Regions from separate parts of the Sporosarcina beigongshangi genome, predicted to be linked through region 1. Evidence: riboswitches for the same ligand, from Rfam matches in the RefSeq annotation. Region 1 holds a riboswitch; each other region holds the start of a gene.
The links. A riboswitch is a leader RNA that binds a small molecule or an ion and turns the genes downstream of it on or off. The one in region 1 is predicted to bind S-adenosylmethionine.
Positions count from the first base shown of each region.

Region 1 (4,291 bases):
GAAGCAGTGCAGAGTGATTATAAAAGAGAGTGCTGAATTACTCGGCACTCTCTTTTCGATAGACATTATGACCATGTCGGCTTTATCAATAAACAACACTACCCGCTTGTTTTGGCTCTTTTGTCACACCAGCATCCACTTTTTCATGAATATATTCCGTTAAATCAACCGTCATATCATAACGTATAAACGGTGTAATCAAATAGATACCATGGAAATGTTCCAAAGCAACGTCAATCAATTCCTTTGCAACGGCTATGCCCTCTCGCGTAGACTGTTCACGGTCTCCCGCAAACAGCCCCATTCTTGCCCGAACTTCATCTGTCAGCTTAATACCCGGCACTTCATTGTGAAGAAACTCTGCATTTTGTGATGACGTCAACGGCATAATACCGATATAAATCGGAGCTTCGATATGCTTTGTTGCTTCGTACAATTCAATAATTTTTTCTGGGCTATAGATTGGCTGCGTGATAAAATAATCAGCCCCAGCCTCTATTTTCTTCTCCATTCGTTGTACAGCTCGATCGATATGACGAACATTCGGGTTAAAGGCCGCCGCTACTGTAAACGAAGTTTTCTGTTGCAACGACTTCCCAGACCATGAAATCCCTTCATTAAATTGCTTAATGAGTTGAATCAATTCAAAGGATGTCACATCGAAAACGGATGTTGCACCAGGGAAATCACCAATTTTCGTTGGATCTCCTGTGATTGCCAATAATTCAGTAATACCCATTGTGTGGAGTCCCATGAGATGTGATTGCAGGCCGATGATGTTACGATCTCGACAGGTCACATGGACAAGAGGCGTTGCACCAATATTTTGTTTTACTAATGACCCCATTGATGCATTACAAATTCTTGGGGATGCCAGGGAATTATCAGCCAATGTAATGGCATCCACACCTGCATTATGCAGGGCCTGTGCCCCTTCAAAAAAAGTAGCTGTATTTAAGTGTTTAGGTGCATCCAATTCCACAATAATCGAATGTCTTTTTTTCACCGTTTCAAGCAAGGTTGGTTTATCAAGGTTCTTTGGCTCCGTAGCATTCATTTTCGCCGCTTGTTCTTTCACTTGCTTATCTTGCACATGCACCCGATTCGTTAGCCCATCCACCAGTGCACGTATATGTGCCGGTGTCGTGCCACAACATCCTCCAAGTAATCCGACACCCTCCTTACGAAAATTAGGTGCCAGTTTACCAAAATAATCAGGTTCATTTTCATACGTCAATTTGCCATCCGTATAGCTCGGGAAGCTAGCATTCGGGTACACAGCCAATAAGGCATGCTTCGGCAACGGGACTTCCTCTAAAGCTTTCAGCATATGGTATGGTCCTAATCCACAATTGACTCCCACAACATCTGCGCCTAACGCTTCCAACTGCTGCAAAGCATCTGCGAGCGCCAAGCCATTTTGAAGGACACCCGCCTCATGCATCGAGACATTCGTAATAATGGGAATATCCGTCGCTTCCCGTGCAATTTTGAGCACTGCTGTTAATTCATCAAAATCATAATAGGTTTCTAATAGAATGCCATCCACACCTTCAGCAAGCAGACACTGTAGTTGCTGCTTAAAGCTTTGCTCGATCTCTTCCTTAGTACCAATCAATGTTTTGGAACCATGAATGCCCCCAATCGTTCCGAGAATAAATGTATTTTTCCCCGCAGCTTTTTTAGCAATAGCAACGGCCGCCTTATTGATTTCTTCGACACTATCCTCTAGTCCATAACGCGCTAACTTTATATAGTTGGCACCATATGTATTCGTTTGAATCACATCAGCCCCTGCCCCGATATAGGCTTGATGAACGTGAAGCACTTGTTCAGGATGCGTCAAATTTAGCTCCTCAAAACAACGGTCTACCCCGTTTGTATAAAGTAATGTTCCCATCGCACCATCACCAATTAAAATACGTTCCTTCATCGTCTCAAGTAAATTTGCCAACTGCCTATCCCCTCTCTAGTTCCAATTTCCATATAGCTAGTTTAAAAAATTTATATAGAAACAAAAAAGCTTCTTCCTTTATTGAATAAAGGAAGAAGACTCTGCATTCGACTAAGTCTTTTCCTCATCTATCAAGCCAATTTTTCGACTTGCTGGAATTAGCACCGTACCAATAATGGTGGTTGCTGAGGTGTCAACGGGCCAGTCCCTATACCTCTCTAGATAAGAAAAACTATTAAATTGTTTTTACTGCTAATTGAAGATCTATTTCTATTATTGACAACCTTACGCTATTTATAGAAAATTTGCAATACCTTTTTGGAAGTGATGAATTTAGAAAGGCACCTTCGCTGAAGATTACGGGGAATCATTAGTTCAACATCTAATAAGTATTTCCCATCATTGTGTTAAGATTAATAACAGATTTACAATCGAAAGGTGGATGCATGATGGAGAATACGATTCCAGTAAAATTGACTTCACTCACAACAAAAGGCGGCTGCGGCTGTAAAATTGGTCCTGCCGACTTGGCGCAAGTATTACGTGGGCTTCCGCCTGCTATGCCCGATCCAAATTTACTCGTCGGTCTCGATACAAGTGACGACGCAGGTGTTTATAAACTGACAGACGATATCGCAATGGTACAAACACTCGACTTTTTCACACCGATTGTCGATGATCCCTATGATTTCGGACAAATTGCGGCGACCAATGCCATCAGCGATGTCTATGCGATGGGTGGTAAGCCCATTACAGCATTGAATATCGTAGCTTTCCCGATTGCTACTTTGGATAAAGACATCCTTTCGGATATTTTACGAGGCGCTGGTGATAAATTAAAAGAGGCTGGCGTCACACTTGTTGGTGGACATTCCATTGACGACCAGGAACCCAAATTTGGATTAGCCGTCACAGGCGTCGTTCATCCGGATAAAGTACGGACAAATGCGGGGGCAAAACCTGGCGACAAATTATTATTAACAAAACCAATTGGCGTTGGCATCTACACAACATCATTGAAAAATGGGTTATTGTCTGAAGATGAAGTCGTTGAAGTGACAAAAGTAATGACTACACTTAATAAAACAGCTGCCGAAGCAATGGCGAAGTACAATGTCCATGCTGCTACGGATGTGACAGGCTTCGGGTTGCTTGGTCATACATCTGAAATGGCCAAAGCAAGTGATGTCGGCATTCATATCCATGCCACTCAAGTGCCCATTTTACCACGCACAAAGGAACTTGCCGCAGCAGGTAAAGTACCTGGAGGCACAAAAAACAACTTTGCCCACGTAGCAAATGTTGTGACATATGCAGATACACTCGATCAAATTGACCGTTGGATTTTATGTGATGCTGTCACATCTGGCGGGTTACTCATTGCATTGGCAGAGCAGGAAGCTACACAATTGCTGAATGATCTTCAACAACAAGGCGTTGACGCACGAATTATCGGAGAAGTAACAGAGGATAATAAAGGTCGTATCGTTGTTTCATAATTTAGTGTAGAAGGTGAAGAAAGTGTTTAGAGACTTAACGATAGACGAATTATTAGCCGTACAAGCCAAGGGACCACATACATTCATCGATGTACGGTCCCCGAAAGAATTTAATGAAGCAACCATTCCTGGTAGCATCAATATTCCCGTTTTTGATGACGAGGAACGGGCTGAAATCGGAACGCTCTATAAGCAGGTTGGACAAGATGCTGCGAAGGAACGAGGACTTGAAGTCTTTTCAAAGAAGTTACCTGATTTCATTCGCGCATTCAAACAAATTGAAACACCCATAACAGTATTTTGTTGGCGTGGCGGTATGCGCAGTAAAACGGCTGCCACTGTCCTCGACTTAATGGGTATCCATACGACTCGGTTGGCTGGCGGGGTCCGTACTTTTCGGCAATGGGTTGTCCATGAGTTAGAACGCGAGGACTTCCCACCGACCTTTGTTGTACTTAACGGCTATACCGGATCAGGCAAAACAGCTATTTTGAAGAAACTAGCTGACAAAGGATTTCCCATTCTCGATTTAGAAAACATGGCTGGACATCGCGGTTCTATCTTCGGTCAAATTGGATTGGAGCCCAGCAACCAAAAGAAATTCGACTCACTACTCGTCCATGAATTGGTCCGACTGAGAACAGCGCCCTATGTTTTTATCGAAGGCGAAAGCAGACGAATTGGCAAAGTCAGTATGCCCCCTTTCTTATTCGATAAAAAAGAAACAGGCGTACAACTTAGTATACATTTACCGATTGAAGAGCGGGTCAACAATATTCTTATTGATTATGAGCCACAAAAATATCCAGAACATTTTAAAGAAGCTTTTCAAATTATA
Region 1 is NZ_JAWLIR010000041.1:27,078-31,368, reverse strand. It holds gene R2B77_RS15415 (bifunctional homocysteine S-methyltransferase/methylenetetrahydrofolate reductase) at 86-1,954, opposite strand; SAM riboswitch class I at 2,076-2,183, opposite strand; gene selD (selenide, water dikinase SelD) at 2,401-3,453, shown strand; gene mnmH (tRNA 2-selenouridine(34) synthase MnmH) at 3,476-4,291, shown strand, end outside.

Region 2 (4,291 bases), on a different contig from region 1:
GGTTTTCGGGATATCGTCCTCTGTTTTCTCTTTTTTCTTGCCCCGATAAAAATTAGTGAACTCGGCAAGTGTTTCATCCGTTGTATTGAATAGTAAATCATTGGCCATGTTAATTTCCGCTTCGGGGATAGAAGCATAACGCTCTAGTTTCTCCGTATTGACGATTGCGTAGTCAAGCCCTGCCTGTGTACAGTGATATAAATACACAGCATTCAATACTTCACGACCGACAGGAGGAAGACCGAATGATACGTTACTGACACCGAGAATTGTCAGTGCGCGTGGCATTTTTTCTTTAATGAGACGAATGCCTTCAATTGTTTCTACGGCAGATCCGATGTATTGCTCGTCTCCTGTGCCGACTGGGAAAACAAGTGGATCGAAAATAATATCTTCCGGCGCAAGTCCCCATTTATTGACGAGAAGGTCATAGGAACGCTGTGCAACTTCGAGTTTTCGTTCACGCGTAACCGCCATTCCGGGTTCGTCGATTGTTCCAACAACGACAGCTGCCCCGAACTTTTTGACCAGTGGCAGTACAGCATCGTAGCGGTCTTCACCGTCCTCCAAGTTAATGGAGTTAATGATCACTTTCCCTTGTGAATATTTTAAAGCCTCTTCAATTACCTTCTCGTCTGTGGAATCAATGACGAGAGGCACTTTCACTTTTTTGACGACTTCCTTCATGAATTTCGTGACATCCTCTAGCTCGTCGCGATCTGGATTAGCTAGACAAATATCGATGACGTGTGCGCCACCTTTTACTTGTGCACGCGCAATTTCGGATGCTTCTTCAAATTTGCCATCAACGATCAGCTGTTTGAATTTCCGAGAACCTATGACGTTTGTTCGTTCGCCGATTAATAGCGGACGCATAGAGTCGTCATACAACAAAGGCTCAATGCCTGATATAGCATGACCATGAACAGTTTCGGGACCTTGACGAGGTTTTTTATCAGCTACGACTTCACGAATAGCACGGATATGCTCAGGTGTTGTTCCGCAACAGCCGCCAACAATATTTAACCAACCTTTATCAGCAAAGCCTTGTAGTTTTTTAGAGAGAGACTCAGGTGATTCGTGATAATGACCTTCCTCGTCTGGGAGACCAGCATTTGGATAACAACTGACATAGCTAGTTGCTAACTCTGATAGCGAACGGAGATGATCTGTCATGAACTCTGGACCTGTTGCACAGTTCAGACCAACAGATAGAGGTTTTATATGCTCGATTGAAATATAAAATGACTCGATGCTTTGACCTGCTAATGTCGTCCCCATAGGTTCAATTGTCCCGGAAATCATCACGGGCAATTCTTTCCCTGTTTCTTCAAATGCACGCTTTATACCGAGTGTGCCAGCTTTGACATTCAGCATATCCTGGCTCGTTTCCATCAATAGCAAATCGCAGCCACCTTCAATCAATGCTTTTGCTTGTATGTAAAAGTCATTGGTTAAACCATCAAATGTAGCTCCTCCTGTAACAGATAATGTTTTTGTCGTTGGTCCCATTGCACCTGCAACGAAACGCGGCCATTCAGGAGTAGAAAAGTCTTCCGCACACTTTTTAGCAAGCTGTGCAGCATGGAAGTTAATATCATGTGCTTGTTCACCTAAATCATAGTCATCCAAAACGATTGGCGTACCACCAAATGTATTCGTCGAAATAATATCTGCCCCAGCCTCTAAATATTCACGATGAATGCGATCTAGGACATCGGGTTTTACAATATTTAAATACTCATTACAGCCATCGTATTCTTCGCCGCCGAAATCCTCGGGAGAAAGGTTGGCGTTTTGTAGCATGGTCCCCATCGCGCCATCCATAATGAGTATTCTTTTCTGTAGTTGTTCTTCAATAGGATGTTTCGGCATCGCAAATCACTCTCTTTCTTTCCGTCAAGTATTTTGTAGCTTTTAAGAAAATAAAAAAAGCCTTCAAAAGAAGGCTTTACGAGTATACGTAGGTGTCCCTTCTCATCTTCAGGATCATGGATAGATCCCACTGGAATTAGCACCAGTCCTTTCGGCAGGTTGCTGAAGCTTCATAGGGCCAGTTCCCTCTGCTTCTCTTGATAAGAATATAGTATGCAGTTGTAGTAAACTTTTTCGTCAATGAAGTATTGATCGAATAATTGAAATCATCATAACGTTATAATTTGCTTCCGTCAAGTCGTCCTTTGCAGAATGCTAGAAATTCTGTGGTAAGATGGAGATAATATGATAAACAGAAGGTGAACGAGTTGAGAGCTTTTACATATATTATTCCGATCATGATGATTGTTGGGACAGTTAGTATTATGATGTTGAATAAAAGTCACCAAGGTGTTCCACCTATGTCTCGCATTTATATTACGTTAGGTGCGATGGCTGTCAGTGGGATTTTAACTTATTTTTTATTTCCAAAAGACGAAGAAAAGAATAAATGACAAGAAATCGCTAGCGAATTTTGCTAGCGTTTTTTCATATAAACACGAATCAATTTCATAAAAAGTGAAACGATTCCATCGTTTAAACGTATAAAAGCTATGGAAAAAATCTTAGTAATAGAAAAGAGTGTTTTAGATGGTTAATTTACTTATCTTCTCAATCATTACAGGGGTTGTGTCTAGTTTAATTATTGTCCCGTTTGTGTTGAACACAAAGGAGACGAAAGTGGCTGTCCCGTTTAACAAGGTTGCGGCAATGGCAAGCACTGCTGTGTTAAGCACAATCATCGTGTTTGTCTTTTATTATCTAACCAATATGGATCGCAACTGGACGTCTTTATGGGGGCCGTTGCTCGTAGTGACTTTATTAGGTGCGGTTGTTGCGGGGAGTAAAGATCGCAAACTGAAGATCGTTTTATTTTTAGGGGCTTTAGCGTTTGGCGTCTATATTCTGAGCGCGCCATTATTCAATGCCAATGAAAAATATAAGGCAGTTGAAATGGATCAGCAGGTAGAAATCAAAGCGTTTGATGAAACAAAAACACCGGCAAGCGTACCGCCGAAGTTTGCGCGCAATAAGATGAAAAAAGCGTTCGGCCAAGTGCCGAATACGAGTTATTATGAACTTGGTAATCTGCAAATTCAAAAAGTAGGCGAGGATTTTGTCTACATCGCACCTGTTGAATTTTCGGGTCTTTTCAAATGGTGGACTGGGAAAACGACACCAGGCTATTTCACGATGAGTGCGACTGATTCGGCAGACAATCCGAAATTCGTGAAGGCTGAAATGGCTTATACGCCGTCGTCCTATTTCCATAAGCAAGTAGAGCGTCATATGCGGATGGAAATGCCACATCTTATTTTCTACGGGGATGTCCAGCTGGAAATTGATGATGAGGGGAAACCGCATTATATTCGCACATACGGGAACTTTATTTCAGCACGTGACGGCTTTGATGTACAAGGGGTAGTTGTAGCGGATCCGGCAACAGGTGATATGAAGCAATATGCACTTGTGGATGTACCAGCATTTATTGACGGTGCAGTTTCTCCTGAGGCGGTTAGCCTGCAAAACAGTTATTTTGGTAACTACATTCATGGATTCTGGAACTCGGTATTCGGGAAAAAAGATGTGAAACTGCCTTCGGATGAAGGAACGGAAGCGAATGTGAGTCCAATTTTCGACGAAAATGGTCATATGTATTATTTCACTGATTTTACAAGTCCGAAAGAGGGTGTCGATTCGATGCTTGGTTATGCCTTAACGGATGGTCGGACGGGTGAAGCGACGTATTACACGGGCAATCTGGAAGAGTCCTACATGGATTCGCAAGGTGCTCTTCAAATTATTGAAAAGAAATTTATCGAAAAGAAATGGTCTGGTGAAATGCCTGTACTGTACAACTTTTACGGGGAAGCGAGTTGGTTAACGCCGGTGCTCGATTCGAATGGCTTCTTGCAAAATTACTTCATCGTATCTGCTGCGAATCCGGAAATATCGGTGTATGGAAATACTCCGAACGAAGCGCTGAAATTGTATAAAACGGCACTTCAACGCGGAGGAAGTACTGTCGATGGTAGTTCGGGCGCTGAAGAGGCACAAGCGTCGGTGACTGTCGTACGTGTTTTCAAGGAGCGTGTCGGTGACTTTACGGTAGTGTCGTTTTTGGCTGCCGATGGACGGAACTTTAGCGTGTCGTCTGAAACAGTGCCACTTGCTATTTATATCCAAGAGGGCGATCAATTGGCGATTACGTATATAGAGACAGGTGAGTTATTCTTACCAGTGAAAGCATTGACAAATAGCAGTATGAAATAGTATGTAACGGAGTACAGGGGAATTTCTCTTGTGCTCTGTTTTT
Region 2 is NZ_JAWLIR010000031.1:59,955-64,245, reverse strand. It holds gene metH (methionine synthase) at 1-1,875, opposite strand, end outside; SAM riboswitch class I at 1,975-2,082, opposite strand; gene R2B77_RS13735 (hypothetical protein) at 2,244-2,429, shown strand; gene R2B77_RS13730 (hypothetical protein) at 2,566-4,248, shown strand.
Region 2: it holds a riboswitch for S-adenosylmethionine, as region 1 does, so the genes downstream of both, metH (methionine synthase) here and R2B77_RS15415 (bifunctional homocysteine S-methyltransferase/methylenetetrahydrofolate reductase) in region 1, are expected to answer to the same signal.

Region 3 (4,291 bases), on a different contig from region 1:
GCAATCTTTTGTAATGTTGCATTGGCAACTGAATCATTCCGCCGAATCCATGCCTCCTTTTCCTTTAGAAAATCTGCCCAATCCTCCTCAATATATGCGAAATCTGGATTCTTCATCTCCTCATGCAGACGCCAAGCTTCCGCCTCCATATCCGTCACCGTTTTCTCCGCGTCATTAAATTTCAATTCCGCTTCAGCCGCCTCAGCAATTTCCTTCTCCATCTGTTCATCCCATTTACCTGTCCACTCTTTGATTTTATTCGCAAAAGAAAATTTCCCAAGCTTCACAACATCTTGTTGCTCTTTCGTCAATTGTCTATGAAGCTCATCACGTAGCACAATGGCCTCCTTTAACTGAACCTCTGCCCCATCAAGTCGCCTTTTAATACGATTATACGCAGTCCGCCTCATCGTTAGATCCATTTGCCGTTCATGTATATCCTGCCTCATCGCCCACACCCCTTTTACCTATATACGGAAATGAATGGACGAAGTTTCACTCTATTCATAAAGATTCTTTGTCGAACATGTGTGGACAAATTTCTCTTCAAACAACCAAAGCGAAGTAAATTAGTTACCCACATGTGGATAATCAACCAATTCTCACTAAACAACAGCTTGTCCACATTCATATGTTGATTACTAGCAAATATGACTGAATCTGTTAGTAAGTCAGTGGGCGAAAACTATTTCTATTCGTACATTCCAAGGCTTATCCACATAAAGGCGTGTATAGTAGAGGTACTGTCACCTTATGAAAACATCTCTCGCAATCGGTAAACCGATGCACAAACAATCTTCACTGTCCCTTTTATTGCAAAATAAATAACCCTGAGCAAAGCGAATGGGCTTTGTTCAGGATTATTTATTTTACTTCCAAACTTCCTTTGCAACATCTACGATAAACTTTAATTTCTCCCATTGCTCATCTTCTGTCAGCTTGTTGCCATGATGTGTAGAAGCGAAGCCACATTGTGGGCTAAGGCACAGTTGTTCAAGTGGCACATACTTTGCCGCCTCCTGAATACGCGCTTTAATCGTTTCTTTGTCTTCTAGTTTACCGTCTTTCGATGTGACAACACCAAGGACGACATTTGCACCTCCGTTTGGTATATGGTCCAATGGTTGAAAGTCTCCTGAACGCTCATCGTCATATTCCAAGAAGAAGCCATCTACTTTTTCCTTCGCGAATAATGTTGGTGCAATCAGTCCATAGCTACCTTGGAATGCCCACGTCGATTGGTAATTTCCACGGCATAAGTGCGTTGTGACGATTAAATCTTCCGGCTTTCCTTCCAACACACCGTTGATGACACGTAAGGCTAGATCTATAAATTGTTCTCTTGTATAGCCTTGATCGCCGAACTGAAGATCAGGCGAAGAAAGTGCCGCAATGTAAACATCATCCAATTGTAAATAACGAACGCCCGCATCGTAAAAGGCTTTTAACGCATCTTGATAAGCTTTGATGATATCCACCGCATATGCTTCGTAGTCGGGATATACCGCTGCGTTGAAAATATCAGGATGGAATAATTGGTTCGGGCTCGGAATCGTTTGTTTGGCAACCGCACGACCATCGACAATTTTATTGAATTCGACAAAGTCCTTAATGAAAGGATGATCTGAATTAAATGAGATTTTTCCCGTTGTACGAATGTTGTAGCGTTCAGTTTCTACACCATCAAACTCATAGCCCGTTTCTGGCACATAACCTTCGATGCCATTTAGATGCTCCAAGAAGTCCAAATGCCACCATGTACGTCTAAATTCACCATCCGTCACAAGCTCCAAGCCGACTTCAATTTGCTTATCGACAACACGCTTAATTTCCTGCGTTTCAACTTCACGTAATTGTTGTGCTGTAAGCGTACCTTCTTTGAATTCTTTTCGAGCTTGGTGCAAATTATCTGGACGTAGTAAACTTCCTACGTGATCTGCTCTGAATGGCGCTTTCGTTACAGTAGTTGATGTATTTGTCATGGTAAATTCCTTCTTTCTATTTTTAGTAGTAAATGATGATCTTATAGTAAGAGCACAAATGAGTGCTGCTACTTGCTTATCTTGGGGCAGTATCGCGAATGAGCGTACTGTTTGATTAATCCATTCGACATAAATTCCCTCCCTATTTCCTTGAAGGTAACAGTCTCCAGATAGAACAAAAAAACCTCTTCTACAATTCAAGAAGAGGTTTTGGCAATTTCGCTTTTTGCTCTTCTTATCTTCAAGCTACAAGCAAAATGCTTCGGCTTCTGGAATTAGCACAGTACTAAAAAAGTCTGTTGCTGAGGTATCAAAGGGCCAGTCCCTCCACCTCTCTGGATAAGAAAGTTACGTATTCAGTTGGTAGCTCATACTTTACATGCCCCTAAATAGAATGTCAACAGGTAAAGTGAAAACTATTTTAAATTGACATACTATTCGTTCAGATTAATGCTTCATCTCACTCCGCAATTTCCGATGTTCACGACGTGCTGGTGCCGTGTCGAACAAGCTCTTTTCAACTTCCGTTTCCGGATAAATACCCGGCACTGGCGTAGGTTTATTGTTTTCATCCATAGCAACCATCGTCAAAAAGGATTCTGTTGTCAATTTCGTTACACCCGTTAATAGATTCATTGAATGGACAGATACGAAAACCTCCATCGACGTTCTTCCCGTTGATGTGACAATTGCTTCAAGCTCTAGCACATCACCGACACGTGCAGATGACATGAAATCAACTGAATCAATTGAGGCAGTAACAACTGCCGTATTTGAGTGTTTCATTGCCGTAATTGCAGCAATTTCATCTATATAGGCGAGGACCTGTCCCCCAAAAATCGTCTGAAGGTGATTGGTATCTGGCGGTAAAACTAGTTTCGTCTGGATTGTGCGCGATTGGCCCATAGGTCTATTTTCTATCATCGAATTCTCTCCCTAGTAACATTACTTGAATACAGTATACACCTAATCAGGCATTTTCCACGAACTGAAAACTGAAAATCGATTAGGGAGCTTTTAGTAACTGTCAAGATAAATCAACATGCCTTCCACCGCCAAAAAGGACACCCTTCGCAAGGGTGTCCTTTTAAACCATATCCGCCAGCAACGCATACACGCGCTTCATTTCTTCTTGCATCTTCCACTGGTCGACCGCCAGCCATCTGCAGTGAATTGCATTGCCTTCAAGCCTCGTTATACCGGCCTTCAATCCCTCTTCAATCCGCAACGTTTCCTGCAATGCGCGCACATCAACATCCTTGGCATTCGGCGAAACAAGCCAAATGGAACCGACATACATCGCTCCCTCAAGGACACCTATGCTACCAAGGTCAACATCCTGCGGTGCAAAATGTAGCGAGTCAAAAGCGATCAACTCATCCTCAACGAAAATCTTAAAATTCGACCGAAATGATTGATAATCAAATACCTCACCACGTTTTTCACGTCCAGGCGCGACAATCTCGCCCCATAATATCGTCGCATCATCCGCAACTCGTAGCGTTGTGTCCACTTGAAATTTCGCGTCAACAAATGGAATAAGCACCTCAGGCATCCACTCCAAACGCGAACGTTCCGCAAGGTCGACCTCGATTGTAAACAGGCATATATCACCCGTATGCGACGGATAGATTTTCAACGCCGATTGCTGCGTCAACCGTACTCGACTATCTGGTCCAAGCTTCACTGTAATATCATTGCGATCCCCCGATACCATCCCGCCAGACGACTCCATAATATAGACGGTCGCAGTCGGATCTTGTCCTTCGTACAATTCCCGACTCGCCTTCAACGGAGGCTGTTGGTAAACATGCGGCATCCGTGTAAAGCCTCTCCTTAATTCGAATGCCATATCCAGTTTCCCGTGATGGATGGCGCGGGTTGGTTTAAGCACCTGCACCTTCCAACAGCATACTGTGCTTGATCCAATCGACTACTTTATCAACATTTTTCTGCGTTCGTACATCCGTGAAAATATATGGACGACCATTACGCATTTTTTTTGCATCACTATCCATCAATTCAAGATCCACGCCAACATACGGAGCTAAATCAGTTTTATTAATTAATAATAAATCTGAGCGCGTTAATGCTGGACCGCCTTTACGCGGAATATCCTGACCTTCTGCAACATCAATGACATAGATATAACCGTCAACAAGCTCAGGGCTAAACGTCGCAGACAAATTATCGCCGCCACTTTCCACAAAGATAATATCCAAGTCGGCAAAACGGTTTTTCAGTTCATCTATTGCTGCAAAGTTCATCGAAGCATCTTCACGAATGGCTGTATGCGGGCAACCTCCCGT
Region 3 is NZ_JAWLIR010000023.1:112,112-116,402, reverse strand. It holds gene R2B77_RS11885 (hypothetical protein) at 1-449, opposite strand, end outside; gene R2B77_RS11880 (5-methyltetrahydropteroyltriglutamate--homocysteine S-methyltransferase) at 870-1,982, opposite strand; SAM riboswitch class I at 2,215-2,328, opposite strand; gene R2B77_RS11875 (acyl-CoA thioesterase) at 2,430-2,906, opposite strand; gene R2B77_RS11870 (urease accessory protein UreD) at 3,070-3,876, opposite strand; gene ureG (urease accessory protein UreG) at 3,869-4,291, opposite strand, start outside.
Region 3: it holds a riboswitch for S-adenosylmethionine, as region 1 does, so the genes downstream of both, R2B77_RS11880 (5-methyltetrahydropteroyltriglutamate--homocysteine S-methyltransferase) here and R2B77_RS15415 (bifunctional homocysteine S-methyltransferase/methylenetetrahydrofolate reductase) in region 1, are expected to answer to the same signal.